Pigmentiphaga aceris: one gene and its partners. The protein of the gene in region 2 interacts with the protein of the main gene of each other region in a pairwise test. Links are inferred from orthologs where the notes say so. Each region holds a gene or a part of one and is shown on either strand. Other genes may lie near its edges. The genes, in order: zapD, ftsZ, FXN63_RS26115 and rlmN.

Region 1 (7,643 bases), 4.5 Mb from region 2 along the record:
AAGTGGCCGACAACTCGTTCAACCGCATCACCATCGACGGCGATACCTCGACCAACGATTCCTTCATCATCGCGGCCACCGGCAAGAGCGGCCTGCAGGTGAACGACCGCGCGCACGCCGATTTCGCGGCACTGCGCCAGGCGCTGGTTGACGTTGCTGCCGAACTGGCACAACTGATCGTGCGTGATGCCGAAGGCGCGACCAAGTTCATCACGGTGAAAGTGGAAGGCGCTGGCAGCACGGAAGAAGCGCTGAAGGTGGCATACGCCATCGGCCACTCGCCACTGGTGAAAACCGCTTTCTTCGCCTCGGACCCAAATCTGGGCCGCATTCTGGCGGCCATCGGCTACGCCGGCATTGCTGACCTGGACGTGGGCGGCGTGAACATGTGGCTGGACGACGTCTGGGTGGCCAAGAACGGTGGCCGCAACCCCGACTACCAGGAAGCCGACGGCCAGCGCGTGATGAAGCAACCAGAAATCCTGGTGCGCATCGATCTGGGTCGTGGCAACGTGACCGACACGGTCTACACCTGCGACTTCTCGCATGAGTACGTCAGCATCAACGCTGATTACCGCTCATAAAAATCTGACGCTGGTTTCAAGACTGGTCTAAAACCAGCCTTGCAATCGACCTCATAGGCGGCTCGCAAGCGCCGCGTTCAAACCGGCCCTGAAAGCCGGTTTTTAAAACACTGCTCGTAGAAACCGGCCGTGGAACCTCGGCCGCAAAACACCTGCCTGGAGACGATGTGAGCACCCCCGAACCGACCCTGCCCGCCGCCGACCTGATCCGTCTGGTCGGCCGCGCCGAACGTGTGCTGGCCCAGCTGGAAGCCTGGCTGCCGCCGGCTCCGCCGCCGATCGACTGGACGGCGCACGCGTTTCGCTGGCGTCGGCGCGGGAATCAAGGCTGGTTGGAGCCGGTGCAGCACATTGCGCGCATCGAGCTCGATGACCTGCAACACATCGATCGCCAGAAGGAAATCATTGACCGCAACACCCGCCAGTTCCTCGCGGGTCGTCCGGCCAACAACGTCTTGATGACCGGTGCCCGTGGCACCGGCAAAAGCTCGCTGGTGAAGGCCATGCTGGCGGCGCACGCCCCGGCAGGTCTGCGCCTGATCGAAGTCGACAAGGGTGACTTGTCCGACCTTCAGGAAATCGTCGATCAGGTGGCGCCCCGCCCGGAACGCTTCGTGGTGTTCTGCGACGACCTGTCGTTCGAGGAAGGCGAAGCCGGCTACAAGGCATTGAAGTCGGTGCTGGACGGCTCGATTGCCGCATCGACCGACAACGTGCTGATCTACGCGACCTCGAACCGACGTCATCTGATGCCGGAGTACATGAGCGAAAACCTGTCGACCAAGCACCAGACCGATGGCGAAATCCATCCTGGCGAAACGGTTGAGGAAAAGATCTCGCTGTCGGAGCGCTTCGGCCTGTGGCTGTCGTTCTACCCATTCAAGCAAGACGACTATCTGGACATCGTCGAACACTGGCTGCGTGACCTGGGTGTGCCGGACGCATCGATCAGCGCCGCGCGCCACGCCGCCTTGCAGTGGACCATTGAACGCGGTTCGCGCTCGGGTCGGGTGGCATGGCAATTTGCCAAGGACTGGGCAGCGCGCCAGGCTGCGGCAGGCGACGCATTGCCGGCCGGGCACGTGACCGTTAATCCTGTGGCGGACTATTGATCATGAACCTGCAAGCGGGCCAGGAAGTGCGAAAGGTAATGGAAGTGGCGGCAGGCGTGCTGCTGCGCGCCGACGGCAGCGTGCTGCTGGGCCAGCGCCCGGAAGGCAAGGCCTACGCCGGTTGGTGGGAACTGCCCGGCGGCAAGCTCGAACCCGGTGAAACCGTGCTGCAAGCCCTGGCACGTGAACTGAAAGAAGAGCTTGGCATCGACGTGACTGCGGCCACCACCTGGGTGACGCACGAACACACGTACCCGCACGCGACCGTGCGCCTGCACTTCTGCCGGGTGACCGGCTGGCATGGCGAGCCGCGCGGCCTGGAATCGCAGGACGTGCAGTGGGTACAGGCCTGGCGTGCCGAAACCTCGGCCATTACCGCTGCAGTGAACGCGCGCGAAGCACGCATTGCGGCGCTGGCACCCGATGCCTCGCCCGAGGCACACGTGGCTGCCACGGCGCTGTCGGTCGAGGAAGGCCTGGGCCTGACCTTGTCGCCGCCGGTTGGCCCCCTGCTGCCCGCCACCTTGCCGCCCATGCGCTGGCTGCAGGTGCCGGATATCTACGGCATCACCGGCATCGACAACCCCGACAATCTGTCAGCCTTCATGCACAAGCTGGATTCCGCGCTGGCACGTGGTCTGCGCCTGGTGCAATTCCGCGAACCGGGCTGGCCCGAAGGCCCGAATGCGCCGTCGCTGCTGGCGGTATTGCGTGATGTGATCGAACGCACCCACGCAGCCGGTGGCCGTGTGCTGGTCAACAGCGTGCACCCGGCCGCCTGGTGGAACGAGGCCGACGGCGTGCACCTGCGCGCCAGCGATGCCAGTGGCCCCCGCCCCGACATCGCCCCCGGAAGCTGGGTGGGCGTCTCGGTTCATGCCGCACATGACCTGGCCAATGCGCGCAAGCTGGATGCAGACTTCGTGGCACTGGGCAATGTGCTGCCCACGCCCTCGCATACCGACCGGGCACCGCTGGGCTGGCAGCAATTTGCCGCGCTCAATCTCCAGGCGGGCTTGCCGGTATTTGCGCTGGGCGGACAAGGGCCGGACACACTGGCGACCGCGATTGGTCACGGCGCGCATGGGATTGCGGCGATTCGTGGGGTGTGGGACGAATAAACGGAACGAACAAGAGGCTGGGTAAGCGCGGGTCGATCAGGTCAGCGCTGAATATCCAGATGTGAAACGGGGCTCAGGTCAAAAACCTGAGCCCCGTTTTTTTCAGACAGCGTCGGAAAAGAATTGCCTGTGGCAGTCATGCCGCCAACCGACGCGACACGTCTATTGCAGCGGTCTATCGAGGCTGTACATCAAAGCAGCCCATCGAAGCCTCACTGCAGCTTGTACGTATCCAGCTTGTCGGGCGCGTCACCGCTCAATCCATCGTTTTCCAGCGGTGCGCCAGGAATCGAGAACTTCTCGGCGGCCCATGCGCCCAGATCGATCTTCTTGCAGCGTTCCGAGCAGAACGGTCGATACGGGCTATCCGGGCCCCATTCGACCGGACGCGAACAGGTGGGGCATTTCACTTTGGGCATTGCGGCAACAGTTCCTGGGTGGGGGCAGACCTCGGCGTCGCGCTACGAGGTGAACGCAACACCGCTTCCTGCAATATTCAGGGGTTCGCGCACAGGGCGAACTGGAATGGCACGTCGTGCGACACCGGCTGCGGGCGCATCGCGCCGTCCTGGCTGAAAAATCGGATGGACGCCATGTACTTGTTGGCGCTGATCTCGGGAAACACGCCCAACTGCGGGTCGATATACACCCGCATCAACAAGTAGCCCTTGCCGTCCAGCGGACGACGAAAGTTACCTTGTTGCGCCAATGCATCGACCCGTTGGCCGGATTCACGCAGCAATTTCAGCGCAATCGCCAGGCCATGACGCAACGGCAACAAGGACGATGTCCATTCGATGAAATCCTTCTCGCGAAGTTCCGCCGGTTTGTGACGCCACGCATGGTACGACGGCAGGTCGAATTCACAGACGCCGCCCGGGATCGCCAGGCGGCTGCGAATGCTGTTCAACCAGTCGTGATCGCGCAAAGCCTGACCCGGTTTGCCGGTGGCCACGGTCAAGGCGGCAATCGCCTGCTCGATGTGGCCCAGCATGGTCGCCAGCAGATCCTGATCGACACCGGGGTGTTCGCGCAAACCGGCCAGCGACTGGCGTTGCTTCTCCAGATCCTGGGCAAGATCACTGCGCACGTCGGCACGCGCAGTCACATCCAGAATGTCAAAAAGCAGCGTCAGTGCAACGTGATGCTCACGTGCATCGCCGCGCCCGATGAAGAAAAACAGCTTCTCGAACAGGTCTTCAAGCCTAAGCAGCGTGCGAATCCGCTCATTGAATGGGTAGTCGTAAAGAATCACGTTTGCCCGTCCGGGTCGAATGCATGATGTACCCACGCGGTTGCCGACGAGCAAGCCGCAAGCGGATTCCGTTCGTACCGTCTCAATACGCTACCGAGGAAGAAAAACGCGTGGCGAGTTCGGAAGAACACAGTAGCGCGTCAGGCCAAGGATGACAATTCACGCCAGCGCGCGTGCAGCGTCTCGACGCGTGCTTCCAGCTCGTCGGCAGTCGTGGCACCGTCATTGACGATGACGTCATCGGCCGCACCCAGGCGCTCGTCGCGCATTGCCTGCACCAACATGATGCGTTCCACCGCATCACGCGTCAGGCCGCTGCGGGACTGCACCCGGCGAATCTGGGTTTCTTCATCGCAGTCGACCACACAGACGCGGTCGACCCGACCGGCCCATTGGCCTGACTCAACCAGCAGCGGCACCACGAAGACCTGGTACAGGCCAATGGACTCGGCGGCAGCCGCATCGATATGTGTGCGGATCATCGGGTGCAGGATCGCTTCCAGCCGAGACTTGGCGGCCCGGTCACGGAACACCAGCTCGCGCATCCGCGCACGGTCGAGTGCGCCTTGGGCGTCGATCATCTCGTCACCGAAAGCAGCGCGCAGCGGGGCAATGCCTGCGCCGCCCGGCGCGGTGAGCGCGTGCGCGATCGCATCGGAATCGATAATCGCTGCGCCACGCGCTTCAAGCAGATCGGCCACACGGGTCTTGCCCGAGCCGATACCACCGGTCAAACCGATTTTGAGCATGTTTTAAAGGTGAATTAAATGCGCGAAACCGACATTGTGCAGTAAGCGCGCGCACTCGCGTCCGGTCCAGCCCGCCGACGTTTGCAGGCCGGGCTAGAAACCGAGCAAACCCACACCGTTTTGCCGGAGCAGCAAACAAGCAAGACCGGCCATTGCCAGATAAGGACCAAAGGGCAGCGGATCGCCGCGCTGCGCACGACCAGTGATCAACAATGCCCCACCGACCAGCACGCCGGCCACCGAGGAAAACAACAGGATTTCCGGCAGTGCCCGCCAGCCAAGCCAGGCGCCCAGCGCCGCCAGCAGCTTGAAGTCACCAAAGCCCATGCCTTCCTTGTCCGTCGCCAGCCGGAACGCCTGAAAGATAACCCATAACACGCCGTAACCCAGCGCCGCGCCAAGCACAGCATCGGCAAGCGGCGCGAACATGCCACTTATATTAAGCAACAGCCCGGCCCACAGCAGTGGCAGGGTGATGTCGTCGGGCAGCAGCGAGGTCTGCGCATCGATGAAGGCCAGGGCCACCAGCGCGGCGCACAGCCCCATGGCCGCTACCGCCGCCACGCTCGGGCCATACTGCCAGGCGCAGATGGCAAACAGCAGTGCGGTCAGCGCCTCGACAGCCGGATAGTGCCAGGGGATGGCATTCGCGCAGTGGGCACATCGGCCTTTCAGGCGCAGCCAGCCGATGACCGGCAGATTTTCATGCCAGCGCAGGCGGTGGCTGCATTGCGGGCAGTGGGACGGTGGCCAGGCGAGATCGAAACGCTCGGGGGGTGGCTCGGGGGCCTCCGGTACAGCCGGCACGGTTCGTTCAGTGGTGGGGAGCGCTTCGACCTTTTCCAGCGCTTGTACCGCCTCGGCTTCCTGCCAGGCCTTGCATTGCGCCGCCCAGTCGCGCGTCATCATGCGCGGCAGGCGGACGATCACCACATTCAGAAAGCTGCCGATCAGCAGCCCGAGCAATACAGCGAACAGAGGAAACAGCCAGGGATGGGCGGCAAAGGTGGCGAACGTGTCAGGCGATGTCATCGCGCGAGATTAACGCGCCAATCAGGTCAGCGGCACGACGCGCAGGACATCGAGGGCAGAACGTGAATATACGTATACAAGACACTTGGGCGGGTGCCCTCTCAGTTAGACTGCTTACTTGATCGCCACCACCCTGGCGTCGGAGCTATTCATGTCTGCCCTACCCCAACTTTCCTCCTTGTCCGCCCCGCTGCGCCGCGCGCTGCCGGTCCTCGCCATCGCTGGCGCTGCCTTGCTAAGCGCGTGCAGCATTCCGTTGCCGGAAAGCAGGCAAAACCTGTCTTCCGATGCGTCGCGCGACACCCCCGCACCGCCGGAAGCCCGTGCCGACAATGCCTTCCCCGCCGCCCCCGGCATCAGCGAAGCACAAAGCTTCCGTGGCGTGCTGCCCTGCGCGGATTGCGCCGGACAACGTGTCACCCTGACCTTGCTGCCCGACCAGACCTGGCGCTTGCGCCGTGTCTACTTTGGCACCCCCAGCGGCAAAGACCTGAGCTTTACCGCTCGCGGCACCTGGGAACGCAGCGGCGAGCGTGGCCGTCAGTTGCGTTTGATCGGCGACGCCAACGAAGGTGGCCTGTACGAGTTCACCTCCACCAGCCAGTTGCGCCTGCTTGACCTGGCCGGCCGACCGATTACGTCCAGCCTGAACTACACGCTGACGCAGTTGCCCGAAGCCGATCTGATCCCCGAACTGCGCAAGTAAATGCGGAGCGCTGCTGCGTCGACTCGTTTGCAGCAGCGATCTTTTGACGAATTCCGACGGTTGGAGTTCGAACCCACTTGGTAAAGTGGGGCAAGCAAGCTCAAGCAAATAAGCGCAAGCCAGCCGCTTGAAAGACAGCCTCCACACGCGGGGCTGTCCATCCCCATCGAGCACGTGCCTCACACCTGCCAGATGCAGGACGAAAACCAGCTGTAGCGCTGACGCGACACCGCTGCATCCACCCTGTGTCACATCCCGTATCTTGTTCGTTGCGCCATACTTGTAGCGCTTTTCCTGACGACTCGCCCTCTCGCGACTTCCCATGCTGCAAGGCACTTATTCTCCGCCCCTCGTCGTTGTCTCGTTGCTGGTAGCAATACTGGCGGCTTACACCGCGCTCGACATGACGGAACGCGTCCGGGCGTCTGACGGTCGCTCCGCGCACAGCTGGCTGGCGGGCGGCGCATTCGCCATGGGCCTGGGCATCTGGTCGATGCACTTCATCGGCATGCTGGCGTTCGAGTTGCCGATCGCGATTGGCTACGACCTGCCCATGACGGCAGCGTCCCTGGCCATTGCGGTGGCCGCCTCTGCGCTGGCCCTGTTCCTGGTGACACGCACCACCCTGCCCTGGACGCGCCTGGCTGGCGGCGCGCTGCTGATGGGCGGTGGCGTGGCATCCATGCACTATCTGGGCATGGCCGCCATGCGCATGTCACCCGGCATCGACTACGACCCTGCCTGGTTTGCGCTGTCACTGCTGATTGCCGTTGGTGCCTCGGGCGCGGCCTTGACGATCAGCTTCCGGCTGCGCTCGGGCACACCTTACGTGGGGCTGCTGCGTATTCTGGCGGCCATCGTCATGGGTATCGGGATTGTCGGCATGCACTACGCAGGCATGGCCGCCGCCCGCTTCCCGGCCAACAGCGTCTGCATGGCGATTTCCAGCAAGAACGGCATCGATGCGGGCTGGCTGGCGATTCTGGTGGCGGTGATCACGCTGGCAGTGCTGGGCATTGCCTTGCTGGTGGCGATTCTGGATGCGCGCATGGCCGCACGCACCTCGCTGCTGTCTTCATCCTTG
Region 2 (7,534 bases):
ACGCGGCATCGAACACGCCGACCTGCGCTATCCCAACGGCTTTGCCGTTCGCGCTGTGCCGCCACCTGCTCCGCCGCCTCGCGCGGGTGCACGGCCGCAGTCTTCAAATCAGCAAGCTCCTAAGAAACCACAATGACACGAGAAACCAAGGACCTGATCGTCGCGCTGGACATCGGCACCAGCAAGGTGGTCGCCGTCGTCGCCGAGATGCTGCCCGAAGGCCGGTTTGAAGTGCTCGGTCTGGGCCAGCACGAATCACGCGGCATGCGCAAAGGGGTGGTGGTCAACATCGAGACCACCGTCAATTCCATTCAGCGTGCGCTTGAAGAAGCCGAACTGATGGCCGACTGCAAGATCCGCGATGTCTTCACCGGCATTGCGGGCAGTCACATCCGCAGCTTCAACTCCAGCGGCATGGTCGCGATCAAGGACAAGGAAGTCACGGCGACCGATGTCGCGCGGGTGATCGAGACGGCCAAGGCGGTCAACATTCCGACCGACCAGCAAGTGCTGCACGTGCTGACGCAAGAGTTCATCGTCGACGGCCAGGAAGATATCCGCGAGCCGATCGGCATGAGCGGCATTCGCCTGGAAGTGCGTGTGCACATCGTCACCGGTGCGGTCAGCGCGGCGCAGAACATCGTCAAGTGCGTGCGTCGTTGCGGCCTGGAAGTGCAGGATCTGATCCTGCAACCGCTGGCCTCCAGTCTGGCCTGCCTGACTGCCGACGAAAAAGAATTGGGCGTGGCGCTGGTCGATATCGGTGGCGGTACTACGGATATTGCCATTTTCACCGGTGGTGCAATCCGCCACACTGCAGTCATCCCGATCGCTGGCGATCAGATCACGGGCGACGTGGCGGCGGCACTGCGCACACCGACTCCCGATGCGGAAGAAATCAAGCTGCGATATGGCGTGGCCAAGCAAGTGTTGGCAAGCCCTGATGAACGCATTGAAGTGCCGGGTCTGGGTGACCGTGGTCCGCGTCAGTTGTCGCGTCAGGCACTGGGTGCCGTGATCGAGCCGCGCGTTGAAGAACTGCTGACTTTTGTGCAGCAGGTGATTCGCGAATCGGGCTACGACGAACTGTTGTCATCGGGCATCGTGCTGACCGGCGGGACCTCGCAGATGCCCGGCATTGTCGAGCTGGCGGAAGACATCTTTTTGAAGCCGGTTCGCCTTGGCGGACCGGAGTACGACGGCAGCCTGGCGGACGTGGTGCGCAGCCCGCGCTTCTCGACCGTGATGGGCTTGTTGGCAGAAGCGCGCATGCAACGCATGCGTGGTCGTAGAGTTGCTCAGCAGACCGGCAATTTCAAGAGCGTGTTCGCACGCATGAAAGAGTGGTTCCTGGGGAATTTCTAACACTTTATTTATGACAAGAACCCGCCTTGAACGCGCAGTAATTGGCAGTATTGCTGTCCACTGTAATTAGTCGTGCGTCTGGCAGTTGCCCAGTACCAAAAAACGATCGTCACCTATTAAAATTTATCGCTGGCGGAGACCAGAGTGAAGCAGAGAAGATGAAACGTGAAGCGTGAACCTGCTGGCAGGTATCACGGCCGGCCCACCCCGGATCACTTTTCACCTTTCACGTTTTCTGCGCACCCACTCTCCGCCCGCAACCCAGGAGGCACAACATGAACTTTGAAATGCTAGAAACCGACACCAAGAGCACGGTCATCAAGGTCGTGGGCGTGGGCGGCGCGGGTGGCAATGCAGTTGCACACATGATCGGTCGTGGCGTGCAAGGCGTGGATTTCATCTGCGCCAACACTGATGCACAAGCGCTGTCGCGCACCGGCGCGCCGGTCCAGATCCAGCTCGGCAAGTCGGGCTTGGGCGCGGGTGCCAAGCCGGCTCAGGGCCAAGCCGCTGCTGAAAGCGCACGCGATCAACTCCGTGAAGCGCTGCAAGGCGCCAACATGGTCTTCATCACTGCCGGCATGGGCGGTGGTACCGGCACCGGCGCAGGCCCGGTCGTCGCTGAAATCGCCAAGGAACTCGGCATCCTCACGGTTGCTGTGGTCACCAAGCCTTTCGGCTTCGAAGGCAGCAAGCGCATGCGCATGGCCGAAGAAGGTATCGAGGCGCTGTCGCAGCACGTGCACTCGCTGATCGTCGTGCTGAACGAAAAGCTGTATGACGTGATGGGCGAAGACGCGACGCAAGACGAGTGCTTCAAGAACGCCGATGACGTGCTCAACAACGCTTGCGCAGGTATTGCCGAAATCATCAACGTCGACGGCAACGTCAACGTCGACTTCGAAGACGTCAAGACCATCATGAGCGAGCAAGGCAAGGCGATGATGGGCACCGCGCTCGCATCCGGCGTCGACCGTGCACGTGTGGCGGCCGAAGAAGCCATCGCCTGCCCGCTGCTGGAAGGCATCGATCTGAACGGCGCGCGCGGCGTGCTGGTCAACATCACTGCCAGCCGTTCGCTGAAGATGCGCGAAACGCGCGAGATCATGGACACCATCCGCGGTTATGCAGCGGAAGAAGCAACCGTGATCTTCGGCGTGGCCTACGACGAAGCCATGGGTGAAAACCTGCGCGTGACCGTCGTGGCAACCGGCCTGGGCCGTGCCAAGGCCAAACCGCAACTGGTGCAAAGCGCCATGCCGCAACTGCGCACGGGTACCGACAACATGTCGGTTCACCTGGGCGGTGGCGGCGGTGGTGGTGGCAACGTTGGCGGTTCGCCCAACTACCACGACTACGACACGCCGACGGTGTTCCGCAATCCGCGCGACGCTGTGCAACGTGTCCAGGCGCTGGAAAGCTCGGGCATGGAACACCTCGACATCCCGGCCTTCCTGCGCAAGCAAGCCGACTGATTCTTGGTCAAGGCCACGACCTGGCAGCCCGTTGATCTTGACGGGCTGTTTCCGCCACGGCGGACAGGCATCGATTGTCTGAGGTACTCATTTTTTTCAACGCGCGCCTGACACCAGTCTGGCGCGCGTTGTCATTTTCAGGAGCAGATGCATGACGATCAAGATTGGCGACAACGTTCCCGACGCAACCCTCACCGAATTCATTCCGGTCGAGACCGAAGGCTGCGCGCTCGGCCCCAACGCCTTCCAGGTGGCAGACCTGGTGCGCGGCAAAAAGATCGCCGTGTTTGCCGTGCCGGGTGCCTTCACGCCGACCTGCTCGGCCAAGCACTTGCCGGGTTACGTGCAGCAGATCGATGCATTCCGCGCCAAGGGCGTGGACGAAGTCTGGTGCGTGTCGGTCAACGACGCATTCGTGATGGGTGCCTGGGCCAAGGAACAGGGCGCACAGGGCAAGGTCCGTCTGTTGGCAGACGGTTCGGGCATCTGGACGCGCGCACTGGGTCTGGAACTGGACTTGAACGCACGTGGCATGGGCACCCGTTCGCAGCGTTATTCGATGGTGCTGGAAGATGGCAAGGTGACCCAGCTGAACGTGGAAGCAGCAGGCAAGTTCGAAGTCAGCGACGCCGATACGTTGTTGGCGCAGGTCTGAGCTTGCATGGGTCTGGTCAGGGGATGACCGGACCTGGCAGGACTTGGGTCAAGACCATCGCAAGTCACACGGGCCTGGATCGATCAGGCCCGTGTTGTCCTGGTGACACGATGCAGGGTCAAGCATGACGCGGCATCGACCGCGCCTATCGGTGCCATCGCGTAAAACCATTGGCCCGACTGTGACAGCGACGCTACAATGCTTGATTGCTGCTCAGGCAACCATTGTTTGGCGCAAGCTCGGTATTCCCGAAGCCTGTCGCCGGTTTTCGCGGCGCTTTGTCGGTCGCGATCACCCGATCTAACAATTGCCTAACATCTTGTGGCTAAGCTCACGAGACCACGTGCAGCATCAGCGGTAAAAACAAAGGTCAGCGTCGAGATGCGTTCGCACTAGCGTTTGCATCACGGCCAGCACCAAAGCAGGCGGCAAGTCCTGCAAAAAAATACGCTTCCTTGAACTACGCTTGTCTTCAAGCGCTCTGTGACGACGATACATGCTGCGCCAACGCACGATTAAAAGCATCACCCGTACGACCGGTGTCGGACTGCATTCAGGACGACGGGTCGAGCTTACGCTGCGCCCGGCGGCACCCAATACGGGCATCGTGTTTCATCGTGTCGATCTTGAGCAGCCCGTGGACATTCCGGCAGATGCGCTTGAGATCGGCGACACCCGTCTGGCGTCGGTCTTGCAGCGTGGCAAGGTGCGCGTATCGACCGTCGAACATCTGATGTCTGCGTGCGCGGGGTTGGGCATCGACAATCTGCATGTCGACCTGACGGCCGAAGAAGTGCCGATCATGGACGGCAGTGCCAGCACCTTCGTGTTCCTGATCCAATCGGCAGGCATTGAAGAACAGCCGGTCGCCAAGCGTTTCATCAAGGTCTTGAAGACCGTTGAAGTCCGTGAAGGCGAGGGCGCAGCTGCCAAGTGGGCGCGTCTTGAGCCGCATGACGGCTTTGCCTTGGCGTTCTCCATCGATTTCCGTCACCCGGCCATCGATGCCACCGCCAACTTTGCCGAGATCGATTTCGCTCAGCATTCCTATTCGCGTGAAATTGCACGTGCGCGCACCTTCGGCTTCGTGCAAGACGTCGAAACCTTGCGTGCTGCGGGTCTGGCGCGCGGCGGCAGCTATGACAACGCCATCGTGCTGGATGAATACCGGGTGCTGAACGCGGAAGGTCTGCGCTACGACGACGAGTTCGTCAAACACAAGATTCTGGATGCCATCGGTGACCTGTACCTGATCGGCAGCCCGCTGATCTCGCGTTATGTGGCGCACAAGTCTGGGCACGGCATGAACAACCAACTGGTGCGCGCCTTGTTGGCCCGCCAGGATGCCTGGGAATACGTCACCTTCGATTCGGAGGCCGCCGCACCGCGTGCCTTCCATCAGGAATGGGCGCTCGCTTGAGCGTCGGCTTCCACCCCTTGTGTGTTCATCGTCTGTGCGCTGATCGCGGGCACAGACACTGCGCGCGCCTGGGCTGCTGAACGATGGTCGTTGCTCGCCTGATCGTCGTATTGCTTGCACTGGCCATCGCGCTTTGTGTGGGCCTGGGTTTCATCACCGGCAACCGGGCGCACTACGACCGCGCCTGGCGCTTCGCCAAGTTTGGCTTGGCCGCGCTTGTCATCTTCTTCGCGGTGCTGATCGTCAGTGAGTTGATGCGCTAGGGCGTATCGGCATTGGCAACGGCCGCCAGCAGCGGTTCAAATCAGTCGCAGTTCAAATCAGCCACCACCTAAGGTCGGCAACAAGCCTGTCTGGCATGCCCTGGACGCTGATTCGCCGTCCTTGATCTATGGGCGTGCCAATTGAAAACGCGCTTACCGTCGAGCGTTTACCACCCTGTTTTACGCCGCTCGTCGTTCACGTTTCACGCCTGCGTGCCACCAAACGGGCCACGGCCTGCGCCAGCGGACCATCGCTGATCTTGTCCTGCAGATCCGCGAAAGCCTGTATGCCAGGAGAGCCGATCTGGTTTGGCCGGCCTACCGGATTGGGGGCTACGACCCCGCCCAATGGGCGCGATAACGTTGCTTGGACACGTACCGCGATCCCATTAACCTGCCATCCACGCTTTTCCAGACTGCTTGCGATGCGCGGGGCCAATTGTCTGAGTTTTGCCGAATGCGCGGCAGCCGGCACACCGATGGTCAATTGCCCGTCTTCGAAACGCAGGACGTGACACGACGACTGCAGCGCGGCAGGCAATGCCGCGCGCAGATGTTGTTCCAGGTCCATGTGCTGGTGGGCAGTGGCCAGCAAACCGGCAGTACGACCGTCATGACGCAGCCATGCTAATGCGGCAGTCTTGGTGGCAGGATCCTGCGGTGCCTTTTGGCCTTTCCGTGGGTGTTTGTACAGCGGACGCATTGTCTGTCTGGTTCCAGAGCTTCGGTGGAGCACCTCTGTCTTGCAGATAATCATAGTGCACGCGCGTGATGCGCTCAGGCCAGGCCCCGCAATCGGTACGGTTGCCGGGCACGGCTGTGCAATCCGCCGGGCCGTCCGGGCTGGCTTGCGTCGGGCCGTGTGCTTGATGCTCTCGGTCAGTGCGCTATCAATCGGCGCGCTATCAGTTGGTGCGCTATCAATCAGCACCCCTGCATTGGCTGGCCCTCCCGCGGTGGGCGGGCCGATGATGACGGCTGCACAACTCAGTTATGAACGCGAACGGCTGGAGGGCCTGGCCCGCCGAAATGCGCCCGTGCGGGTGTTGGACATCAAGCAAGGTTTCGAGGCGGCTGCGCGCCCTGCTCTTGGTGCCAGCCCAGGACCGGTAATAACCGTGATGCCGATCGCCTTCGGGTTCATCACCTCGACCTTTGGCATGCGCACCGATCCGATCACGCGTTCACAGGCCATGCACGAAGGGCAGGATTTTGCCGCGCCGATGGGTACGCCGATTCTGGCTGCGGCCAGCGGCATCGTGATCGATGCGCGAATGCACTCGGAATACGGGCAGATGGTGGAGATCGATCATGGCAACGACCTGGTCACGCGTTATGCGCACGCATCGGTGTTGCTGGTGAAACGCGGTGACCTGGTGCGGCGCGGGCAGCAGATCGCGCTGGTGGGCAGCACCGGGCGGTCCACCGGGCCGCATCTGCATTTCGAGGTCAGGACGGTTGGTGTGGCGGTCGATCCCGTGCGTTTTCTGGGGGATCAGGCGCGTCCGGCCACCTTGGCGAGCATGAGTGCCGGGGCAGGCGGCAGGCCCTGATTCAGCGCGGTTTCAGCGACAGGATGAGGGCCGGAGCGGGGTCCGAATCACCTTGGTACAGGGCTTGAATATCAAGGGATTGACCCGATGCTAAACTGGTTAATCAGCCCTTTAACAGAACGCGATGGTTTCCTCTCTGCTCAAGAAGATTTTCGGTAGCCGAAATGACCGGCTCCTGAAGCAATATCGCAAGACGATCGAGCGCATCAATGAGCTCGAACCTCAAACGGCCGCGCTCACGGACGAGCAGCTTGCTGCGAAAACCGTCGAATTCCGCCAGCGTTTCCAACAGGGTGCCACCCTGGACGATCTGCTGCCAGAAGCCTTTGCGGTTGTTCGCGAAGGTGGCAAGCGCGCCCTCGGCATGCGTCACTTCGACGTGCAGTTGCTGGGCGGCATCGTGTTGCACAGCGGCCGTATCGCGGAAATGCGTACCGGCGAAGGCAAGACCCTGGTCGCCACGCTGCCCGCCTACCTGAACGCGATCGCCAGCAAGGGCGTTCACGTGGTCACGGTCAACGACTACCTCGCGTCGCGCGATGCCGAATGGATGGGGCGTCTGTATCGCTTCCTGGGCATGAGCGTTGGCGTGATCGTGTCGCAGCAGCCCAACGAACAGAAGAAAGAAGCCTACGCTGCCGACATCACCTACGGCACCAACAACGAATACGGCTTCGACTATCTGCGCGACAACATGGAGTATCAGCTCGGCGATCGGCGTCAGCGCCCGCTGTTCTTTGCCATCGTTGACGAGGTGGACTCGATCCTGATCGACGAGGCGCGTACCCCGCTGATCATCTCCG
Region 3 (7,466 bases), 5.1 Mb from region 2 along the record:
ATGGAAGTACCAGGCCATCATCATCGGCACAGCGATCTTCATCATCTCGGATGGTTGAATGCGCGTGATGCCCAGGTTCAGCCAGCGCGTGGCCCCCTTGCTGGTTTCACCGGCCACCTCGACCGCCACCAAAAGCAGCACACCCAGCAAGTACGCCGGCACAGTGACGCGCATCAGTGCGTGCGGGGAAAACTGCGCGGCGATCCACATCGCCACCAGCGCGATGCCGAAATTGCGTGCCTGATCGGCGAAGCGCCCATCGAAGCCGCCACCCGCCGAATACATCGACACCAGGCCAACCAGCGCCAGCAGGCTCAGGATCAGCAGCAGCATCCAGTCGAACACCCAGATGCGCGCCACCAGCGCCCGCATCCAGTAATACCGGTTCATGGTCGTCATGCTGCTGCTCACTACTGCTCTCCTAGTCCCGCGCCGTCAGATCAGGCGTGACCGCTTTATCGGGCTCGGTCGGTTTCTTGCCTTGCAGCCAGTAATCGAACACGCGGCGTGCAATCGGCGCGGCTACCTTGCCGCCGAAACCGTCGTTCTCGACGATCAGCGCTACCGCGATCTTGGGGTTGTCGGCCGGCGCAAAGCCCATGAACAGGCCGTGGTCACGCAGGCGTTCGTTCAGCTTGGCCGCGTTGTAGCGTTCGCCCGCGCGCAGGCTGTACACCTGGGCGGTACCGGTCTTGCCGGCCGCCTGGTACGGCGCGCCGATGAAGGGCCGCTTGGCCGTGCCTTCGCGCACCACGTCGGCCATGGCGCGTTTGACGAAGTCCAGGTTGGCCTGCTTGAGCGGGATGGTGTAGCTGGGGTCGCGTACCGTCAGCGTCTGCGCACCGGTGCGGCTGTTCTGCACCGCACGAACCAGGTGAGGACGCATGAACACGCCGTCGTTGGCCAAGGTGGAGGTGGCTTGCGACAGCTGCAGTAAGGTAAACGAGTTGTAGCCCTGGCCCACGCCCACCGACAGCGTTTCGCCCAGATACCAGCGCTGCTGATCGGGGCGTCGATACGCCGCGCGTTTCCATGCAGTTGACGGCAGCACACCGGCTTTTTCACCGCTCAGGTCGATACCCACTTTCTGCCCGAAACCGAAGGGTTTCATGAAATCGTGGATGGCATCGACGCCGATGTCGTTGGCCAGCGAGTAGAAGTAGGTGTCCGAAGACACCACCAGCGCCTTGTGCAGATCGATGTGGCCATAGCCCACGTCACCGGCATTACGGTAGCGGCGGTCGGCGAATTCGAAGAAGCCCGGGTCCCACATGGTCTGCGTCATGTTGCGCTTGCCCATCTCCAGACCCGCCAGCGCCATGAAGGGCTTGTAGGTCGAGCCGATCGGGTAGGTGCCGTACAGCGGGCGGTTGATCAGCGGGCGGTCGGGCGATTCGTTCAGCGCTTTCCAGTTCTCGACATCGATACCGTCGACGAACAGGTTGGGGTCGAAGCCCGGGCGCGACACGAAGGCCAGAATGTCGCCGGTTGCCGGTTCGATGGCGACCAAGGCACCACGGCGATCACCAAAGGCGGCTTCCACCAGCTTCTGCAGTTCGATGTCGATCGACAGCACCAGGTTGTCGCCGGTGACCGGCGGCTTGCGCGACAAGGTGCGCACGGCCCGGCCGCCTGCGGTGATTTCGACTTCTTCCACGCCGGTGGTGCCATGCAACTGGGCTTCGTAGGACTTCTCGATGCCTTCCTTGCCGATGTAATCGGTACCGCGATAGTTGGCGGCGTCTTCCGTCTCATCCAGGCGATTCTGGTCACGCTGCGAAATCCGGCCGATATAACCGATCACGTGGCCCGCCGATTCACCCATCGGATATTGGCGGAACAGGCGGGCACGGACATCGACACCGGGGAAACGGAAACGGTTGGCGGCAATCCGCGCCACTTCTTCATCCGACAGGCGACTGCGGATCGGCAGGCTCTCGAAGCGACGCGACTCTTCCATCAGCTTGCGGAAGCGGCGGCGGTCGCGCGCATCGATGGTGACCACATTGGACAGTTCGTCAATGGTCTTTTCCAGGTCAACGACCCGTGACGGCGTAATTTCCAGCGTGTAAGCGGAATAATTGCGCGCCAACAGCACGCCGTTGCGATCCAGGATCAGGCCCCGATGCGGCGGAATCGGCACGACCGATATGCGGTTTTGCTCGGCGCGTGCGGAATAGGCGTCGTGCTTGTAGACCTGCAGCCACCAGAAGCGGGTGCAGAGCACGCCGAAGCACGCGAACACCACCAGCATCGCGATCAACAGCCGCCCACGGAACCGCCGCATTTCGCGGTTCGAGTCCTTGATCTCGGTCATCGCCGTCCGGTCGCCAGCGTGAAAGCCGGGAACCACGACTGAGAGCGATATCTCTCGCGCACGGAATCTTGCATGCCGCGCCTGCTCCTCAGATCGGACGGGTGTCGTCGCGCTCGGGCGCACGACGTTGGGGGGCGAGCAGCAGGCGGTCGGCGATCGGCCACAACGCGGCAGCAACCACGCTGTCCAGCATCCAGCTCCAGCCCGGCCAAGTGCCCGACAGCGCCGCACGCACGCTGTAGACCACCAACTGGGTAACCAGCAGCAGCGGCAACACATGCAGGGCCTGGCCTATCGGCCCGAACCACTGAATACGCCGATGCAGCGCGATCGCAAAATAAGACAGCAGCGTGTAGGCAAGCGCGTGCTCGCCCAGCAGACGGGCCTGGTGCACGTCCATCAGCAGACCAAACAGGAAGGCCGCAAACATGCCGATCTTGCGCGGCTCGTGCACGCTCCAGAAGATCAGGCACAGCGCCAGCACGTCTGGCACCCCGGGCCACTGGCCCCAGGGCATCAGGTTGATCATCCAGGCGATGACAAGCGTCAACCAGATGAATCGTGGGTTGACGGGTAACAGCAGGGGCTGCGCGCCAAACAGGTGCGAGCGCGGGAGGGTTGAAGGTGCTTTAGGCATAGGTCAGGGACGCCGCGCCTGACGACGCCGCACTTCTTCGGCAGCGGGAAGTGCCGGTAGTTCCGACTGAACCGTCTGCAAGACCAAAAAATGCCGGTAACGGTCGAGTCGGGCTACCGGCTTGGCAAGAATTCGTGCAAAACCTGAAGAACCGTCACGCTCGACCGTATCGACCTTGCCCACCGGCAAGCCGGCGGGATAGATGCCATCCAGGCCACTCGTGACCAGGTCGTCGCCCACCTGCACGTCGATATCGGACGCCATGAAACGCAGGCCCAGGCGGCCCGGCGCTTCGTCGCCGAAGGCGACCGAACGCACGCCGTTACGCAGCACCTGCACCGGCACCATCTGGTCCCGGTCGGTCAGCAAGGCAACTTCGGACGTAAGCAGTGACACACGAACGACCTGACCGACCACGCCCCCGTCATCGATCAGGGGCATACCTGCGGCCAAGCCGTGTTGCGAGCCCTTGTCGACGATCAGCCGACGGCTGAATGCGTCACGGACTTCATATAGCACTTCAACCAGAACCGAGGGCACGCGAACGCGTGCGCTCGCACCGAGCATCCGGCGCAATTGCGCGTTTTCTTCGGCGAGTTGGGTGGCGCGCGTCGTGACTTGCGACATCTCGATGCGCTGGCGAGCCAGGTCGTCAGCTTCCCGCTGGAATTCGGTCTTGCTTTCAAAAAACACGGTGGTCTCGTTCCACATCGTGCCGGGCAGGAGCACGACGCGCTGGAACGGGTAAAGCGCCACGGCGACGGCCTGGCGCACCACATCGAGTGTCTGAAAACGTGCGTCGACGATCAAAAGCGCGATCGACAGCAGGGAAAAGAAGACCAGCCTCACCCAAACGTCGGGGCCCTGCTTGAAGAAGGACGGTGGGCTGTATTGCATGAAACTCCAGCATCGCGCCGTGGCCCTGGGCGGGCCGGCCGGCCCGTGACGGGACCGGCTGCGTCTTACTCGTTGGTGAAGATGGCGCCCAGTTTGTCCATGCGTTCGAGCGCTTCACCGCAACCACGGACCACGCAGGTGAGCGGGTCTTCGGCCACGATAACCGGCAAGCCGGTCTCTTCCTGCAGCAGACGGTCGAGGTCGCGCAGCAAGGCGCCACCGCCGGTCAGCATGATGCCCTTCTCGGTGATGTCCGCGCCGAGTTCCGGCGGGGTCTGTTCGAGCGCGATCTTGACGGCCGACACGATCTGGTTGAGCGGATCGGTTAGGGCTTCGAGAATTTCGTTGGACGACACGGTGAAGCTGCGCGGAATACCTTCCGACAGGTTGCGACCCTTGACTTCCATTTCCTTGACTTCGGAACCCGGGAACGCAGAACCGATTTCTTTCTTGATGGCTTCAGCGGTGGGTTCACCGATCAGCATGCCGTAGTTGCGACGAATGTAGTTGACGATGGCCTCGTCGAACTTGTCGCCGCCGACGCGCACGGAACCCTTGTAGACCATGCCGCCCAACGAGATGACGGCGACTTCAGTCGTACCGCCGCCGATGTCGACGACCATGGAGCCAGTCGCGTCGGATACCGACAGACCGGCACCGATGGCAGCGGCCATCGGTTCTTCAATCAGGAATACTTGGCTTGCACCGGCACCAAGTGCCGATTCGCGGATGGCGCGACGTTCTACCTGGGTAGAACCGCAGGGTACGCAAATGATGATGCGCGGGCTGGGCGCAAACAGGCTTTTCGGATGCACGATGCGAATGAACTGCTTCAGCATCTGTTCGGTCACCGTGAAATCGGCGATCACGCCGTCTTTCATGGGTCGAATCGCTTCGATGTTGCCGGGAACACGACCCAGCATCTGCTTGGCCTCGCGACCGACAGCCTGAATGGTCTTCTTGCCGCTGGGCCCACCTTCCGTGCGGATGGCGACGACCGAGGGCTCGTTCAACACGATGCCCTTGCTGCGAACATAGATCAGGGTGTTTGCTGTACCCAGATCGATCGCCAGGTCATTCGAAAAGTAACTACGCAGGAAACCGAACATGGGAATCTTTTGGTGAAGGGCTGGGTGCGGTGGAGGGCAGCGCGAGAAACGCAAAATCATAACTTATAATCGTCGGCAACTGCCGCGAAATCTGCTTCAAAACCCTGCGTATTGCGAGCTTCCACGCGGTTTGCCCCGTCATTTCGGCCCCAAAGGCCGCAGCCCCGGGCGCTATACGCAAATGCAACATTGTTTCTTTCGGCGGCCGGCGGCATCCCCGCCGCCATCCTTCCGGACCCCGAACGTTCACCGCGGACGTTCTTACCGATACTCCCCGACAGCCATGGCGCTTACCGAACAAGACGTGACGCGCATTGCGCGACTGGCCCGCCTCGATCTCGACGCCGGCCAGCGCGACCGTGTCCTGCAAGACCTGAACGGCATTTTTGGCCTGATCGAACAGCTTCAGGCGGTCGACACCACCGGCATCGCTCCGTTGGCCCACCCGCTGTCGGCAATCAATGAGGTCAGTCTGCGACTGCGCGACGACGTCGTGACCGAGGCACCTGATCAGGCTGCCCGCGACGCGTTGATCGCCAACGCACCGGCCCGACACGACGGCCTTTTCCTGGTGCCCAAGGTGATTGAATAAGCCATGACGACACACGCACTGCACAACGAATTTTCCGGCATTGCCGATCTGCGCGCCGCCCTGGCTGCCCGCAAGGTGTCGGCCGTCGAGCTGGCCCAAAGCGCACTTGCCGCCATCGAGTCGCAACAGGCGATCAATGCCTTCCTGCACGTCGATCCGGCCCTGACGCTGGCCCAGGCGCAAGCCGCCGACGCATTGATCGCCACAGGCAATGCCCCCGCGCTGGCCGGCATTCCGATCGCGCACAAGGACGTGTTCGTGACGCGCGGATGGCGCACCACGGCCGGCAGCAAGATCCTGGCTAATTATGTAAGCCCCTTCGATGCGACAGTTGTCGAGCGCCTGCAAGCCGCTGGCGCGGTGTCGCTGGGCAAGCTGAACTGCGACGAGTTCGCGATGGGTTCTTCCAATGAGAACTCTGCGTTCGGCGCGGTACTGAACCCCTGGGATACCAAGTCGGTTCCGGGCGGCTCGTCGGGCGGCTCGGCGGCAGCGGTTGCTGCGGGCCTGGCGCTGGGCACCACCGGCACCGATACCGGCGGCTCGATTCGCCAACCGGCGTCGCTGTGCGGTATTTCGGGCATCAAGCCGACCTACGGCAGCGTGTCGCGCTACGGCATGATCGCCTACGGTTCCAGCCTGGATCAGGCCGGCCCCTTCGCCCGCAGCGCGCGCGATCTGGTCGAACTGCTGGACCCGATGACCGGTTTCGACGCCAAGGACTCCACCAGCGCGGAACAATGCGGTGCGGAAGCCAACGCCGCTGGCCGTGTGCGTCGTGCCTTCGATGCGCACGCGCAGCCGGCTGACGCCGACCTGCCGCTGAAGGGCCTGCGCATCGGCTTGCCGCGCGAATTCTTCGGCGCGGGCCTGGCTGAAGACGTGTCTGCTGCCATTCACGCCGCCATTCGCCAGTTCGAAGCACTGGGTGCGACCGCCGTGGAAATCTCGCTGCCGCGTACCGAGTTGTCGATTCCGGCCTATTACGTGATTGCCCCGGCCGAAGCGTCGAGCAACCTGTCGCGTTACGACGGCGTGCGCTACGGCCATCGGGCTGCGGAATACACTGACGTCGACAGCATGATCAGCCGCTCGCGTGCCGAAGGTTTCGGTGCGGAAGTGCAAAAGCGCATTCTGGTAGGCAGCTACGTGCTGTCGCATGGTTATTACGACGCGTACTACCTGCAAGCCCAGAAGCTGCGCCGCCTGATCGCACAAGACTTCCAGCAAGCCTTCACGCAGTGCGACGTGATCGCCGGCCCCGTGTCGCCGACCGTGGCCTGGAACCTGGGCGAGAAGTCCAACGACTCGGTGGCCATGTATCTGGCCGACATCTACACCTTGAGCGGCAGCCTGGCTGGATTGCCCGGCATGTCGATTCCGTGCGGCTTTGGCGCAGGCCCGGTCAACGCGCAGCGCCCTGTGGGCCTGCAACTGATCGGCAACTATTTCGACGAGGGCCGTCTGCTTGCCATCGCCGACCGTTACCAGCAGGCGACCGACTGGCATACCCGCCGGCCGGCAAAGTGAGACAGCTATGAAATGGGAAGTCGTCATCGGCCTGGAAACGCATGTGCAGTTATCCACGGCGTCCAAGATTTTTTCCGGCAGCAGCACGCAATTCGGCGCTGAGCCCAACACGCAGGCCAACGCCGTGGATATGGCCTTGCCCGGCACGCTGCCGGTCATGAACCGCGGCGCGGTCGAGCGCGCCATTCGCCTGGGCCTGGGCGTGGGTGCACACATCGCCCCCGTGTCGGTGTTTGCACGCAAGAACTACTTCTACCCCGATTCGCCCAAGAACTACCAGATCAGCCAGTTCGAGATCCCGGTGGTGCAAGGCGGCAAGGTGAGTTTCTTTGTCGGCGACAAGGAAATGACGGTCAATCTGACGCGTGCCCACCTGGAAGAAGA
Region 4 (7,506 bases), 1.3 Mb from region 2 along the record:
CCGCAAAACCCATGGCTTCGACACTGATCTGGTGGAACTGGCGATAACGACCGCGCTGCGGACGCTCGTGACGGAACACCGGTCCCATCGAGAACAGACGCTGCGGACGGTCATACAGCAAATTGTGTTCGATCGCGGCACGCACGGTGCCTGCGGTGAACTCGGGACGCATGGCCAGCAAGTCGCCATTGAGCGAATCGGTGAAGCTGTACATCTCTTTTTCGACGATGTCGGTGACTTCGCCGATGCCGCGCGTGAACAGACGCGTGAACTCCAGCACCGGGGTGCGGATATTGCGATAACCGTAGCTGCGCAGCCAGTCGCGGGCCAGGCGTTCCAGGCGCTCCCAACGAGCCGAATCGGCGGGGAGCAAGTCGTTCATACCGCGAATCGCGGTGAGCTTTTGAAAGTTTTCTGCCATCTTTTTATCGTTGTGCGGCGGGCCGTTCAGGCATCCACCGTTTCCGCAGCACCATAACGGCGCTGCACGTAGCTTTCCACCATGCCCTGGAAAGTCTCGGCGATGTTGTCGCCCTTCAGCGTGACCACACGCTGGCCGTCGACGAACACCGGTGCAATCGGGGTCTCGCCAGTGCCGGGCAAACTGATGCCGATGTCGGCATGTTTGCTCTCGCCCGGACCGTTGACCACACAGCCCATGACCGCGACGTTCATGCTTTCGACGCCCGGGTACTTCAAGCGCCAGACCGGCATCTGTGCGCGCAGGAATTCCTGGATGCTGGACGCCAATTCCTGGAAGACCGTGCTGCTGGTACGACCGCAACCCGGGCAAGCCACCACCACAGGTGCGAAGGCGCGCAGGCCCAGGCTTTGCAGAATTTCCTGACCGACGACAACTTCCTTCGCACGGTCACCACCCGGTTCGGGGGTAAGCGAAATGCGAATAGTGTCGCCGATGCCGCCTTGCAGCAGCAGCGCCAGGCCCGCGGTCGATGCCACGATGCCCTTGCTGCCCATGCCGGCTTCGGTAAGCCCCAGGTGCAGGGGATAGTCACAGCGTTGCGACAGGTCGCGATACACCGAGACCAAGTCCTGTACGTGGCTTACCTTGCACGACAACACGATGCGGTTGCCAGGCAGGCCAAGCTGTTCGGCACGCTGCGCGTTTTCCACGGCAGACAGCACCAGCACGTCGCGCATCACCGCCTGCGCGGTCCACGGCTTCGAGCGCTGGCTGTTTTCATCCATCTTGCGCGCCAGCAGGTCTTGGTCAAGGCTGCCCCAGTTCACGCCGATGCGAACTGGCTTGTCGTGGCGGCAGGCGACTTCGATCATCTGCGCAAAATTGTCGTCGCGACGCTTGCCATTGCCCATGTTGCCGGGGTTGATCCGGTACTTGGACAAGGCTTGCGCGCAATCCGGGTATTGGGTCAGCAGCTTGTGGCCGTTGTAGTGGAAGTCGCCGATCAGCGGCGTATCCACACCCATGCGGTCAAGCTGTTCGCGGATGGCTGCCACTTCACGGGCAGCTTCCGGCGTGTTGACAGTGATGCGGACCATTTCCGACCCAGCCAAGGACAACTCCTTGACCTGGATGGCCGTGGCGATGGCATCGACTGTGTCGGTGTTGGTCATCGACTGCACGGCAACCGGGGCATCGCCGCCGATCATGACCGTGCGGTTGCCCCAGCGCACTGCAACCTGTCGCGTCACACGACGGAAATCAGGGCCAACCGGAAAAGGAAGCGGCTCGGGACACGAGCCAGTCTGCGTCGTAGATTCGGTCGACTCCGTACTCATCCGCTCATCCATGCAAGTTCACCACCGGAAGAAAAGTTTCCACGCTTACCGCGCCACGCCCCCAACGGGGCGCTTTTTTGACTTGGCGCGGCCCAGCGTCAAAAACTCCATTCCAGCACGCCATTGCTTCACTGCAAGGTCAGACGCGCCACGTTGTCACGCTGTGCGCTGCGCACGTCCATCGGCTTGCCCTGCCAGGACACCGTGGCACCACCGGCATTGCCGACAACCAGGCGTCCGGGCGGCACCACATCGAAGCTGTGCTCGCTACCGGCCGGCAACACCTTCGACACCAGCGTGCCGTTGGTTGCCTTGAGTTCAACCCAGCTGTCGTTGACCACACGCAAGACCAGGGGCGAACTGCCAGCCGGTGCTGCCGCGCGCGGCGCAGCTGTTGCCGCAGCAGTTGCTGCCGGGCTGGCAGGCGTCGCAGCCGGCGGCGTAACCAGTGCTGCGGTCGGTGCAGGCGTGGTTGCCGGCGGCGTGATCGCACCGGGTGCCGGTGTGGGCGCAGCTGGCGTCAACGACGTATTGGCCGTCGGACTCAACGGCGGAATCACCGTGGTAGTCGTGGTAGTCGTGCTGGTACCCGACGAAGACGACGGCGTTGCTGAGCCATTGGCCGCAGGAGCAGGCTCAAGCGGATGCGGTACGCGCACTTCGGGCTGATTTGCCGCTGCAATCGGGGCATTGCTCGAAATAGTGCCGGGTGCGCCGGAAATCGTGGCAGGCGGCGTGATCGCATTGCCATTGTCGTTACGCAGCATGCGCGCAATGCGCCATTGCTCGGGCAGACGCTCCTGCACCACGGCGTAAGCAGCGCCCGCAGCGATCAGCACCAGCACGATGCTGAAGACGCCAACACCACGGCGGCGCTGCTGGCCGATCGTGGACCGACGACGCGATGAGGACACCGGCACCGCCGACGACACGGCAGCCACCGCACTGGCAACGGCATCGGTCACACGCGGCGCGGCAGCAGCATGGGCCGGACCTTCCACTGCCGTCAGCAGCGGTTCGGGATCGATTTCAAGCAAGCGCGCGTAATTGCGCAAGAAACCACGCAACGAGGAGCCGCGCGGCAGTTCGCTCCATTCTTCGTTTTCGAGCGCTTCGATCTGGCGCGGCGCAAACTTCAGGCGCGCCGATACGTCGAAGATCGACCAGCCACGCTGCGTGCGCAATTCGCGCAAGGCGTGACCAACAGACGAAAATGCATCGGCTGCGCCAGGCGCAGTCGCGTTGTCACCGGGGTACGTCATCCATGAACCTCTACGATCCGTCCGAACTTGCTGTTCATTTCCTGCCGGGCCTTCAGGCGAGTGCGATCCTGCACCTCGCCGGCAAGCTGTCCACAGGCCGCATCGATGTCATCGCCGCGCGTCTTGCGTACAGTCGTAACGATACCTGCGTCGATCAGACGTTGCGCAAATACCTTGATACGTGCCGACGAAGAGCGCTTGAGCCCTGACTGCGGGAACGGGTTGTACGGAATAAGGTTGAACTTGCACGAGACCTGCCGTGCGATGTCGATCAATTCGTCCGCATGCTGGTCGGCATCGTTGATGCCATCCAGCATGATGTATTCAAAGGTGATGAAGTCACGCGGCGCATATTCCAGATAACGCTGGCATGCGGCAATCAGCTCGCGCAACGGGTACTTCTTGTTCAGCGGCACCAACTCGTCGCGCAGCGCGTCATTCGGCGCGTGCAGCGACACCGCCAGGGCCACTGGGCAGTCCTGTGACAGGCGGTCCATCATCGGCACCACGCCTGACGTGGACAGCGTGACACGCCTGCGCGACAGGCCATAGGCATTGTCGTCAAGCATCAGCTTCAGTGCACTGACCGTGGCGTCGTAATTGAGCAGGGGTTCGCCCATGCCCATCATCACGACGTTGCTGATCACACGCGGATCGGCATCGGCCGCACGCGGGGGCATGTCGGCGCGCGCGGCTTCCAGCGTGCGCTTGGCCCACCACAGCTGCCCGATGATCTCGTCCACACCCAGGTTGCGATTGAAACCCTGGTAGCCGGTCGAGCAGAACGGGCAGGCCACGGTACAGCCGGCCTGGGTGGAAATGCACAGCGTGCCGCGATCGTCTTCCGGAATGAACACGGTTTCGATCGCATTGCCACGACCGACGTCAAGCAACCACTTGCGCGTGCCGTCGGCAGAAAGATGGTCCGCGATCACACCGGGGCTGCGTATGTCGCAACGCTCGGCCAGGGTGGCGCGGAAAGACTTCGCGAGGTCGGTCATGACCTCGAAATCGCCAGCGCCGCGCTGATGAATCCAGCGCTGCAGCTGTTTGGCACGGAAGGGCTTGTCGCCCCACGATGCCACCAATGCGCCGAGTGCCGCACCATCCATGCCGAGCAGGTTGATGCGCGTATCGAGCGGCGCCGGGGACGTCCCCGTTTCTGTCCTCTCCATGGCGTTCTCCTTGATCGGTTGGGAGGTGCTGCAGGCTTCGCAGCGGTTTTTCAAAACACGTACTTCTACACAACTTGCGTCGAGCACTTGCGTCGAACAGTTGCTTCAAACACTTTTTCGATCTTGCACAAAGACCCGGCGGCATGCGCCGACCGGGTCCCGGCAGGTCGAACGAGAGGCGTCAGCCTCTCCCTGGATCAACGCGAGTAGACGTTGATTTCCGGGAAGAAGAACGCGATCTCGACAGCAGCGGTTTCCGGCGCGTCCGAGCCGTGAACGGCGTTGGCGTCGATGCTGTCAGCGAAGTCGGCGCGGATGGTGCCCTTGTCAGCCTTCTTCGGATCGGTCGCGCCCATCAGGTCGCGGTTCTTCAGGATTGCGCCTTCGCCTTCCAGCGCTTGCACGAACACCGGGCCCGAGATCATGAACTCAACCAGGTCCTTGAAGAAAGGACGAGCCGAGTGCACAGCGTAGAAACGCTCAGCGTCGGCACGCGACAGCTGGGTCAGACGAGCAGCAACGACCTTCAGGCCAGCCGACTCGAAACGGGTAACGATCTGGCCGATAACGTTCTTTGCAACGGCATCAGGCTTGATGATCGACAGGGTGCGTTCAATTGCCATAAAAACTCCAATAAAAACAAGTACTTCTAGTTTACGCTTCGGGATTACCTCAACCCTAAATTGTATCACGCTGTCGTTTCGCAAGGCAGACACCGACGCATGATTCGCCATCGCGCAACGGGAGGGTTCCGCTTTCGACCGGACAAAAAGGGCGATCACAGGCCGATGCAGGCAGATACGCCGTTAGGCACACACGGGAACCCTGATGCATACTTGGGGTCTGAACCTCATGCCATCCTCGCGGGGGCAACTTTTGACAACGCCACAAAACAATAGGAGTCGGTCTCCATGAACGAGTTCCGCACGGCATCTGTCAGCACCGCCGGTGAAAGCCGGCAGGTCGCGGTACAAAATCGTGTACTGCGCAATACATATTGGCTGCTCGCAATTTCCATGATCCCCACCGTGCTCGGCGCGGTTGTCGGATTGAACACCGGTATCGCCCAGATCATGGGTGCCAGTCCGGGCTTAAGCTCCATCGTGTTCCTGGTGGGCGCTTTCGGCATGATGTTCCTGATCGAAAAGAATCGGGAAAGCGCAGTCGGTGTAGGCCTGCTGCTGGCGTTTACGTTCTTCATGGGCATCATGCTGTCGCGCATGCTCGGCTTCGTGCTGGGCATGTCCAACGGCGCGTCGCTGATCACGCTCGCCTTCGGCGGCACCGCAGCAGTCTTCGGCACGATGGCTGTGCTGTCGAGCACCATCAAGCGTGACCTGTCGAACATGAACAAGTTCTTGTTCATCGGCGCGATCATGCTGATGGTCGCTGCCGTGGGCAATATCTTCCTGCAGATTCCGGCGCTCACCCTGACCATCTCGGTGCTGGCAGTCGGTATCTTCTCGGCCTTCATCCTGGTCGATCTGCAGCGCGTGAAGAACGGCAGCGAAACCAACTACGTGTCGGCGACGCTGGGCGTATACCTGTCGCTGTACAACGTTTTCTCCAGCCTGTTGGCCATTCTTGGCATCACCAGCGGCGATCGCGAGTAAGGATAGAAACCTGGGCCGCAAGGCCTGACGGAAAAAAAGCGGGCCCTTCGGGGTCCGCTTTTTTTGTGTCGCCTGATCTCAGACCTTGTCGTCGGGATGGCAGAACAACTGGAACAATGTCTGCATCAACACGCGGACGCGATCATCGGCAATCCGGTAGTGAATGGACTGCCCATCGCGACGCCCCACTACCATCGCCTCGCGGCGCAACACCGCCAGATGCTGCGAAACCACGCTTTGCGACTGCCCCAGCGCGTCAACCAGTTGACTCACGGAACGCTCTTCCTCGACCAGCTGGCAGAGAATCATCAGCCGGTTGGTGCTGCCCACCGACCTGAGCAGGGCCACTGCCTCGTCGGCACGCTGCCGCATCACGTCCAGCGGCATCGCGGCAGATGGCGCCTTGACCAACAGGCCCACCTGCGGCGTATCCACGGTTATCTCAGAAGACATCGATCGGCACCTTCAGATAACGCACCCCATTGGACTCCGGCGGCGGCATGCGCCCTGCCCGCATATTGACTTGCACCGACGGCAGGATCAGGCGGGGCTGGCCCAGGGTTGCGTCGCGGGCCTGGCGCATACGCACAAAGCTCTCCTCATCGGCCGCCCCGCTGACATGGATATTCGCGGCACGCTGGGCACCGACAGTCGTCTGGCCACAGACACCCTCCCGGCCCTCGGTTTTGTAGTCATGACAAAGAAACAGACGCGTCTCGTCCGGCAAGGCAAGAATCTGCTGAATAGACCGATATAAAGCGCGTGCATCGCCGCCAGGAAAATCGCAGCGGGCCGTGCCGTAGTCGGGCATGAACAGCGTATCGCCCACCAACGCTGCATCGCCGACAAGGTGCGTCGTGCAGGCCGGCGTATGACCGGGCGTATGCATCACACGCGCCTGCAAGTGGCCGATCTTGTACGTATCCCCATCGTCGAACAGTCGATCGAACTGGCTTCCGTCACGAGGAAAATCATCTTCTGCGTTGAACAGCTCACCAAATATCTGCTGAACACGGGTGATTCGGCTGCCGATCGCCATTTGTCCGCCCAGGCGTTGCCGCAAATACGGTGCCGCCGACAGGTGGTCGGCATGCACATGCGTCTCAATGATCCAATCGACCGTCAAGGCACGCTCCAGCACAGCCGCCACCAGTTGATCGGCGAAGCTTCGCGAGGTGCGGCCGCAGACCGGGTCGTAGTCGAGCACGGCCTCGAATATCGCGGCCCGGCCGCTTGCCGGGTCAGACACAATATGGCTGAAGCTTGACGTTGGCTCGTGGAAGAAACTCTGCACCTGCGGTGCTTGGTTTTCGACCGGATATGTCATGACACCTCCCTGTTCAAGACGCTGCGACAACGCGATCCACCAGCAACCAGCCGGCAAGCATTGCCACGAACATGATCCACACACCGCTCTGTGCACTGGCAAGGGACACAATGACGGGACCAGGACAATACCCGGCAAGCCCCCAGCCCGTCCCGAACAGCGCCGCGCCCAGCAACAAGCGTCGATCAACGCGCTTGGCGGCGGGTAAATGGAAGCCCGTGTCACACACGGGATGCGCGCGCGCCAGCACCAGGCGATAGCCCAGCGCCGTAGTGACGACTGCCCCCAGCATCACGAAAATCAGGCTTGGATCCCAGGCGCCTGCGAGATCCAGAAAACCAAGCACCCGGGCAGGGTCGGTCATGCCT

The links.
Region 1: the proteins of ftsZ (region 2) and zapD interact in binary tests that used the Escherichia coli proteins (3 or more experiments, as listed by UniProt). The link is inferred for Pigmentiphaga aceris from one-to-one orthologs.
Region 3: the proteins of ftsZ (region 2) and FXN63_RS26115 interact in binary tests that used the Escherichia coli proteins (3 or more experiments, as listed by UniProt). The link is inferred for Pigmentiphaga aceris from one-to-one orthologs.
Region 4: the proteins of ftsZ (region 2) and rlmN interact in binary tests that used the Escherichia coli proteins (3 or more experiments, as listed by UniProt). The link is inferred for Pigmentiphaga aceris from one-to-one orthologs.

The regions. Positions count from the first base shown.
Region 1 is NZ_CP043046.1:5,407,042-5,414,684, forward strand. What follows is about bases 2,194-5,174. They hold zapD (cell division protein ZapD), read right to left. Parts: upstream 4,073-5,174; coding sequence 3,314-4,072; downstream 2,194-3,313. Other genes in these bases: FXN63_RS23305 (thiamine phosphate synthase), read left to right, coding at 2,194-2,817; yacG (DNA gyrase inhibitor YacG), read right to left, coding at 3,030-3,236; coaE (dephospho-CoA kinase), read right to left, coding at 4,213-4,821; FXN63_RS23325 (prepilin peptidase), read right to left, coding at 4,915-5,174. Outside these bases: bifunctional glutamate N-acetyltransferase/amino-acid acetyltransferase ArgJ, read left to right, coding at 1-584; FXN63_RS23300 (ATP-binding protein), read left to right, coding at 773-1,696; more of FXN63_RS23305, read left to right, coding at 1,699-2,193; more of FXN63_RS23325, read right to left, coding at 5,175-5,787; FXN63_RS23330 (copper resistance protein NlpE), read left to right, coding at 6,005-6,559; FXN63_RS23335 (putative bifunctional diguanylate cyclase/phosphodiesterase), read left to right, coding at 6,882-7,643. UniProt on the Escherichia coli protein: Cell division factor that enhances FtsZ-ring assembly. Directly interacts with FtsZ and promotes bundling of FtsZ protofilaments, with a reduction in FtsZ GTPase activity.
Region 2 is NZ_CP043046.1:890,768-898,301, forward strand. What follows is about bases 869-3,740. They hold ftsZ (cell division protein FtsZ), read left to right. Parts: upstream 869-1,640; coding sequence 1,641-2,840; downstream 2,841-3,740. Other genes in these bases: ftsA (cell division protein FtsA), read left to right, coding at 869-1,365; FXN63_RS03690 (peroxiredoxin), read left to right, coding at 2,992-3,495. In the rest of the region: FXN63_RS03675 (cell division protein FtsQ/DivIB), read left to right, coding at 1-136; more of ftsA, read left to right, coding at 133-868; lpxC (UDP-3-O-acyl-N-acetylglucosamine deacetylase), read left to right, coding at 3,992-4,915; FXN63_RS03700 (hypothetical protein), read left to right, coding at 4,999-5,178; FXN63_RS03705 (DciA family protein), read right to left, coding at 5,375-5,935; FXN63_RS26990 (M23 family metallopeptidase), read left to right, coding at 6,117-6,731; preprotein translocase subunit SecA, read left to right, coding at 6,856-7,534. UniProt on the Escherichia coli protein: Essential cell division protein that forms a contractile ring structure (Z ring) at the future cell division site. The regulation of the ring assembly controls the timing and the location of cell division.
Region 3 is NZ_CP043046.1:6,037,239-6,044,704, forward strand. The notes cover bases 2,939-5,742. They hold FXN63_RS26115 (rod shape-determining protein), read right to left. Parts: upstream 4,961-5,742; coding sequence 3,917-4,960; downstream 2,939-3,916. Other genes in these bases: mreD (rod shape-determining protein MreD), read right to left, coding at 2,939-2,954; mreC (rod shape-determining protein MreC), read right to left, coding at 2,958-3,851; gatC (Asp-tRNA(Asn)/Glu-tRNA(Gln) amidotransferase subunit GatC), read left to right, coding at 5,244-5,552; gatA (Asp-tRNA(Asn)/Glu-tRNA(Gln) amidotransferase subunit GatA), read left to right, coding at 5,556-5,742. Also shown: rod shape-determining protein RodA, read right to left, coding at 1-372; mrdA (penicillin-binding protein 2), read right to left, coding at 422-2,317; more of mreD, read right to left, coding at 2,406-2,938; more of gatA, read left to right, coding at 5,743-7,082; Asp-tRNA(Asn)/Glu-tRNA(Gln) amidotransferase subunit GatB, read left to right, coding at 7,090-7,466. UniProt on the Escherichia coli protein: Forms membrane-associated dynamic filaments that are essential for cell shape determination. Acts by regulating cell wall synthesis and cell elongation, and thus cell shape.
Region 4 is NZ_CP043046.1:2,158,019-2,165,524, reverse strand. The notes cover bases 2,110-4,953. They hold rlmN (dual-specificity RNA methyltransferase RlmN), read right to left. Parts: upstream 4,199-4,953; coding sequence 3,020-4,198; downstream 2,110-3,019. Other genes in these bases: ndk (nucleoside-diphosphate kinase), read right to left, coding at 4,396-4,821; FXN63_RS09160 (helix-turn-helix domain-containing protein), read right to left, coding at 2,110-3,023. Also shown: hisS (histidine--tRNA ligase), read right to left, coding at 1-421; ispG (flavodoxin-dependent (E)-4-hydroxy-3-methylbut-2-enyl-diphosphate synthase), read right to left, coding at 448-1,761; more of FXN63_RS09160, read right to left, coding at 1,890-2,109; FXN63_RS09145 (Bax inhibitor-1/YccA family protein), read left to right, coding at 5,110-5,811; FXN63_RS09140 (ArsR/SmtB family transcription factor), read right to left, coding at 5,890-6,264; FXN63_RS09135 (MBL fold metallo-hydrolase), read right to left, coding at 6,254-7,138; FXN63_RS09130 (DUF6691 family protein), read right to left, coding at 7,152-7,506.